Regions from separate parts of the Paenarthrobacter sp. 2TAF44 genome, predicted to be linked through region 2. Evidence: predicted binding sites of a transcription regulator. Region 2 holds the regulator's gene; the other holds the start of a gene.
The links. The regulator Rex, encoded in region 2, represses fermentation and respiration genes when NADH is low (regulators of the CRP and FNR family bind a similar motif). The targets are predictions, from matches to a motif close to CTTGTGAANNNNTTCACAAG.
Positions count from the first base shown of each region.

Region 1: the regulator Rex is predicted to act here: its motif matches at 1,402-1,421, upstream of AB4Z15_RS05370 (ALF repeat-containing protein).

Region 1 covers NZ_JBFRFP010000003.1:241,015-244,424, forward strand. Annotated here, with positions in the region: gene AB4Z15_RS05365 (amino acid permease) at 1-1,343, opposite strand, end outside; gene AB4Z15_RS05370 (ALF repeat-containing protein) at 1,583-3,410, shown strand, end outside.
Region 2 covers NZ_JBFRFP010000029.1:16,947-20,356, forward strand. Annotated here, with positions in the region: gene AB4Z15_RS21570 (hypothetical protein) at 1-219, shown strand, start outside; gene AB4Z15_RS21575 (hypothetical protein) at 483-1,352, shown strand; gene AB4Z15_RS21580 (redox-sensing transcriptional repressor Rex) at 1,401-2,108, opposite strand; gene AB4Z15_RS21585 (glutaredoxin family protein) at 2,193-2,447, opposite strand; gene AB4Z15_RS21590 (HAD family hydrolase) at 2,710-3,410, shown strand, end outside.

The DNA.
Region 1 (3,410 bases), on a different contig from region 2:
CCGACATACAGGGCTACCCGAGTGTCCTCGAAGACCCCGAGAATCACGATCACCATAGCCATGAACGCCATGGTCAGAATGGATGCTGCCGGCCATAAGGGTGAACCGAATTCCGACGCCGGAAGCCCCTTGCGCTTGATCTCCCGCTTCATGGCAACGTGCGAAGCAAGGATCATCACCCAAACCCACACTGTGGCAAACGTGGCGATCGACGCGATCAGAACGAACACATCCTCCGGGATCACAGCGTTCAGCAGGACGCCCACAAGCAGGATTCCGCCCATCATCACCACGGTCATCCAAGGGACGCCGTGCCTGGAGATCTTGCCGAAGCTCTTCGGAGCATGGCCCTGCTGGGCAAGTCCGAACAGGATGCGGCCAGCACCAAAGATGTCGCTGTTGATAGCGGAAAGGGCTGCTGTGATGACCACGGCATTGAGGATGTGCGGCGCAGCAGGGATGCCCAGGCCGTCGAAGATCTGCACGAACGGGCTGCCGCTGCTGCCGATTTCGTTCCACGGGAAGATGCTCATCAACACGCCCAGGGTCAGGACGTAGAACAGCAGCACACGGACTGGCACAGTGTTGACTGCCTGCGGGATGACCTTTTTGGGATCGGCAGCTTCGCCAGCGGTAATGCCGATTGTTTCGATCCCACCGAACGCAAACATCACAACGGCGAACGCAGCCAGGAGCCCTTCGAAGCCGTTCGGGAACAAACCGCCGTGGTTAACCAGGTTCCCCAACCCCGGTGCCACGCCCCCGCCGTCGCCCGTTTGGAAGCCGAAAACGACGATTGCTGCGCCTCCGACGATCATGGCGATAATCGCCACCACCTTGATCAGCGAGAACCAGAACTCCAGTTCACCGAAGACCTTAACGCTCAACAGGTTCATGGCACCCAGGAAGAGAATGATCGCGAGGACCCAGATCCAGCGATCCACCTGTGGGAACCAGAAGCCCATATAGATGCTGAACGCGGTGACGTCGGCGATGGCCACGATCGCCATCTCGAACACGTACGTCCAGCCGGTAACGAAGCCGGCGAACGGTCCAAGGTACTTGCTCGCGTATTGGCCGAATGAGCCGGAAACGGGGTGTCGGACGGCCATTTCACCAAGTGCTCGCATCACCATGAACACGGCTGCGCCGCCGATGATGTAGGCCAAAAGGACGGCCGGGCCGGCTTTCTGTATGGCGGACGCAGAACCGTAAAACAGTCCCGTGCCGATTGCGGATCCGAGTGCCATGAAGCGGATGTGACGGACGTTGAGGCCACGGCTTAGTGCCGTACCGGCGGCCTGGAGGACAGTGTCCTTCGAAGCCAGCATGGTTTGTTGCATGGTAAAACCTTCTCGTCTTTGGGAGGGGATCGCTATCCAGCAGATCACTTTTGGCCGCCTTGTGATTGGCCTCACGGGTGTTTGGTGTCTTTGATCGCAGACAGTGCGACAGGAGTCACAGTCGAATCTCAGATACGATGTCCGCGGACAGCTAGTCACCCCGGTAGGCAGGTCTTCAGGTCCAACGCCGCCCGGATGGCTCGGGCACTGTCGTCGCATCTTTCTTGGGGGAATCTTTGATGTCTGCTTTCCGCGTTGCTTCCATCCGTGCTGCCCGCCATCGTTGGACCGCGGCCTTTGTTGCCTTGTTAGCGGGGGCATCCCTGCTCTTCGCCGGCCCCGCCCAGGCCTACGACATTCCCGAATTTGAGATTCCCCTCGCCTCGCAGGCTCCTGTTCCGTTCGTAGAGCGGGCTGTTGATGCGGCCGGGGTCCTTGATCTGTGGAGGGCAGGTGGGCCGGCAACGCGGGCGGCAGCCCAGCTTGCCTTGGTGGGCGGGCCCGAGGCGGTGCAGGCATTCCTCGACGGCGGACAGGACGTTGCGCTGGCAACGGACCGTAAGGAGCTGGTCACCGAGCTGACGAAGCGGGGGAGCGCGCACGTGCGGTCCTCCGCGAAAGCAGCTCTCATTTCCGACGCCGCAACAATAGCCTTCTTGTCCGACGGGTGGGCGAGCACTTGGGACGGCGACCTTCGGACGACGGCGACGTTTTTCACTAGCCTGGAAAACCCTCAAATCAGTGCTGCCGCTTCCAAGAGCCTGGACTCGGGCGGGGAAGCCATTGAGCAGTTCGTGCTTGAGGGCTGGAGGAAGATTGCCCAAGGCCAGGATCGGGAGGCGGTTTACTACCTGACGAATTCACCCGTGCCTGCGGTAACTCTCGGAGCTCAAGCTGCCCTCGACACCTCCAGCGCGGACTTCGTTGCTGATTTCCTTCGCTACGGGCAGTTCGTCGCCTCAGACCATCACACTGAAACCGCGGCAGTGACTGACCTGCTGCAGCAGGTCAAGGCAGACGTCGCAGCCAACCCCAACGGGGCCGCCGCCGTGGCGGAGAGGGCGAGGACCGCCGTCGAGCAGGCTCGGAGCACCGCAACTGCTGCGAGGTCAGCGGACTCATCGCGTCTCGTCGCGGACAGGGACTTCCTTTCATCGTTGGCTTCGCCTCGGCAGGCCACGGATACTGCGCTGCTGACATCCGAGGAGCCAGCCAAGGCGGCCTTCGCGGCCGCGGCCCGCGAAATTCCGGAGCTACTGGCAACCCTTACCGCACCGGGAACCGATCTCGATGCCCGCATTAAGGAAGCCCGGCAGGCCACGCTGGATCTGGCACTTACCGGCACCCCGGAGGTGAAGAAGACCGCTGAGGCTGCACATCTGGCAGGCGACTCCGGGATCAAGGCCTTCATCACCAGTGGCTACGCGGCGGCGATCAAACTGGATGGCTCTGCTTTGGGCGCGGACCGGCAGCGCGTTTACCAGCTTCTCCACCTTGGTGGCGGGCATGTAAACGCAGCCGCCGACGCCGCTCTCAGTTCGGCAAACCACGCTGATGTCCGGTACTTCCTGGACTACGGATTTGATCAAGCGTTGGCCCTGGATAACCGGGTCCAGACGACCTTCGCCTTGGGTTCAACACCCGAGGTGCGGGCAGCTGCCAGCGTCGCCCTCGACGGCAGTAGGGCCGACCTTCAGGCATTCATGACCAGCGGAAAAGCCGCCGCTGCCGAGCGTGACAAGGCCACGGCCGCCCACGTAGCGTCGGTCGACGTCATGATCGCCGAACTCGCCGGACTGGCAGACAAAGCAGCGCTCGACGCCGGGACGGCGGCCAACGCTGCCAAGTCGGCTGAAGCGGCACGACAGGCAGAAGCGGCCCGCCGAGCAGAAGAGGCACGTCAGGCAGGAGCAGTCAAGGCCGCCGAAGCAGCGCTCCCGCTGAGTGGCGTGCCGCTGGTCGACGTCCACCAGTTGGCTGGATCAGCCCCGGCGCTGGTGCCGTGGCAACCGGCACCCGCCGTCGTGATCCCCGCAACGGGCGAGACGGGTGGGCCGGGCACTGGCC
Region 2 (3,410 bases):
ATGAAGATGAAGGAAGGGAAGGAATGGGCACGCCTTGCCCTCACCATCCTTGCCGCTGTTTCGCTCTTGCTCGCCATCTTTGGCTCCATCAACGCCGGCGGACCCGGTGCAGGCCTGGGTGGCAACTGGTTTGGTTTCCTCGTCAGCGCGGTGGCCGTTGTGCTGATGTGGTTGCCGAACTCGCAGCTGTGGTTCAAGGCAGTAAAGGGCGCCGTCTAACCCCCTGAAGTACCGCCGTCGGGCTCTCATCCGAGCCGCCCTGACAGGTGTACAAGGCCGTGGTGGTCCGTTGGGCCACCACGGCTTTCATCATGAAGGCGTACGCCATCGTGATGATTTCACCGCCAAGCAGCAAATTCCTGCGTGTGATCATCCGCAGCGCCGGATCCCGGAGGTACGGTGGAAGCAGAATCAGGCTGGGGGCAGGGTCTTTTTGCTGATCCCGGCAGCCGCACCAGCAGTCGAACAAGCAAAGGAATGCCATGAGCAACCCTCCATACCCGCCGTCCAACACGGGGGACGCCAATTCGGGCGACGCGAACAAGGGCGACGCCAACAAGCCTGAGCAGCCGGGCCAGCCATCCACGCCCCAGTATGGCCAGCACGCACCGCAGTACGGTCAGCAGACTCCCCAATATGGTCAGCAGCCGAGCGCTCCACAGTACGGTCAGCAGTCCCCGGGCGCTCCACAGTACGGTCAGCAGTCCCCGGGCGCACCCCAGTACGGTCAGCCCCCGGCTCCCCAGTACGGCCAGCAGTCGCCACAGTTTGGTCAGCAGTCCCCGTACGGCCAGCAGCCTTCTCCCTATGGTCAGCAGGCCCCGCAATATGGCCAGGACACCAACTGGCCCAGCCAGCAGCCAGGTCCCACAACGGTTCCGCAGCTGGTCAACATCTCCTTCTGGATGATCATCGCAGCGGGCATCCTGTCTGCCATCAGCTCACTCATCCTGGCCACCACGGGCTCGGATGCCTTCATCAATTCGATGCTCCAGCAGGCGGCACAGCAGGGCACTGAATTCCCGGAAGGCTCCATCGAAGGCATGCGTGGCGGCATTGTCGTCGCCGCGATCATTGGGGCCATCGTGTCCCTGGGCCTTTATGCATTGGTTGCATTCCCGGTCCGCAAGGGCAAGAACTGGGCCAGGATCCTGGGCACGGTCTTCGCGGCGATCTCTGTCCTTGGCCTCGCCGGACTGTTCCAGTTCGGTGCCACGTACGGCATCCTGCAGCTCTTGGTGATCCTGCTGGGAGTTGCCGCAATCGTCCTGCTGTACCTGCCGGCGTCGGCTCCGTACTTCCGCAAGCCGCAGCCGTTCGGCAACCCTTACCAGAACCCTTACGGCCGCTAAGCCGCCAAGCTTCTTGTAATAACGTCAGCGGGCGCGGACCCGGTAAGGCTAGACAGCCTGACCCGGTGTTTGCGCCCGTTGTGCGTGGTAGGCGAGGATCTGCAGCTCGGTGGCCATGTCCACCTTGCGGAGGTTCACGTGCGGCGGAACCTGCAGGAGAACCGGAGCAAAGCTCAGGATGCTCCGGATCCCTGCAGCGATGACGCGATCGCAAACTGCCTGGGCAACGGTGGCCGGCAAAGCCAGAACCACCATGTTGGTGTGGGTGCGTTCCAGGACGCGTTCAAGTTCCGCTGAATCGCTGACCCGCAACCAACCCACCTCGTTGCCGATCACCATGGGGTCTGCGTCGAAAATAGCCACGACGTCGAAGCCCCGGGACTCGAAGCCGCCGTACCGCGCCAGCGCCTTGCCGAGGTTACCGGCACCGACGATTGCGACCTTCCAGTCGTGCGTCAGGCCAAGGGCTGCGGCAATGTGACGGCTCAGGTACTGGACTTCATAGCCCACCCCGCGGGTTCCGTACGAGCCGACGTAGGAAAGGTCCTTGCGGAGCGTAGAGGAGCTGACGCCCGAAGCCTCAGCCAACGCGTCCGATGACACACGTTCCACGCCTTCGGCCAGGAGCGAGTTGAGCGCGCGCAAATAGAGAGTCATCCGGGCCACAGCCGCGGGCGGGATCTGCTTGGCGGCAGGTTCGTTGTCCCCGCTTGTTGCCCCCGGGGACGGTTCCAGCGCAGTCACGGTTTTCTCCATTGCGTCGCTTGTTGTTCCACTCTATGGCCCTTGGCCGGACTCAACAAAAGCCGGTACTTCCGGGTAACAGAGTCCCCCTGATCCTCAGCTTTCAAGGACTCTTTTCAACGTACGGGTCAGGCGCTGCTCGTCGATCTTCCAAAAGTCGCGCTGGACCCCATCCACCAGCACCACTGGAATTTCCTCCGCGTAACGCTCCTGCAATTCCGGGTTACCGTCGATTCCCTGCTCGGTCCACTGGACTCCCAGCGCCGAGGTAACACGCTCGACGGCGGCACGCGCCTCCGTGCACAGGTGGCAGTCAGCTTTGGTGAGGAGAACGACGTCGGGAATAGCCATGACACAACGGTAACCGCCCCAACCCTCTCTCACATCCTGACCGCTTTCCCACCGATGCTCTCTCACATCCTGACCGCTTTCCCACCGATGCTCTCTCACATCCTGACCGCTTTCCACCAACGCTCTCTCAAATCCCGACCGGTTTCCCACCGATGCTCTCTCACATCCTGACCGCTTTCCCCAACGCTCTTGCACATCCCCACGGGGCAGCCCCACCGTGCGCCCTCAACGCCGGGGCCTGGCGATTGACTAGACTCAAGGCATGCCCGACGAGAAGAACGCCGCTGTGGTCGCCGACGCCAAGGTTCCGCAGCACACCGGCGAAGCCGCTTTCTTCGACGTCGACAACACTTTGATGAAGGGCGCCAGCCTCTTCCATGTGGCCCGCAAGATGTACGAACGCAAGGCCTTCACGCTGTCCCAGGCGGCTGGCTTCGCGTGGAAGCAGTTCAAGTTTGTAATGCGCGGCGAGAACATGGACGACGTCCATGCCGTGCGCGACTCAGCCCTGACGTTGGCCGCCGGGATCACTGTGGAGGACATCAAAGCCCTGGGCGAAGAAGTTTATGACGAAATGATCGAGTCCCGGATCTGGCCTGGAACCAAAGCGCTCGCCGAGCAACACCTCCGTGTAGGCCGGAGGGTATGGCTGGTGACGGCGACCCCCATTGAGGTTGCCACCGTGATCTCCACAAGGTTGGGGCTGACGGGCGCGCTGGGAACTGTCGGCGAAGTCCATGACGGAATGTATACCGGCAAGCTTGTCGGTGACATTCTGCACGGCCCGGCCAAAGCCATCGCGGTCCAGCTCATAGCTGACCAAGAAGGCTTGGACCTGGACCACTGCTGGGCTTACAGCGACTCCGCCAATGACATCCCCCTGCTCACTATGGTGGGCCACCCTGTGGTCATCAACCCCGACTCCAAGCTGCGCCGGCATGCCCGCGACAACAACTGGCCCGT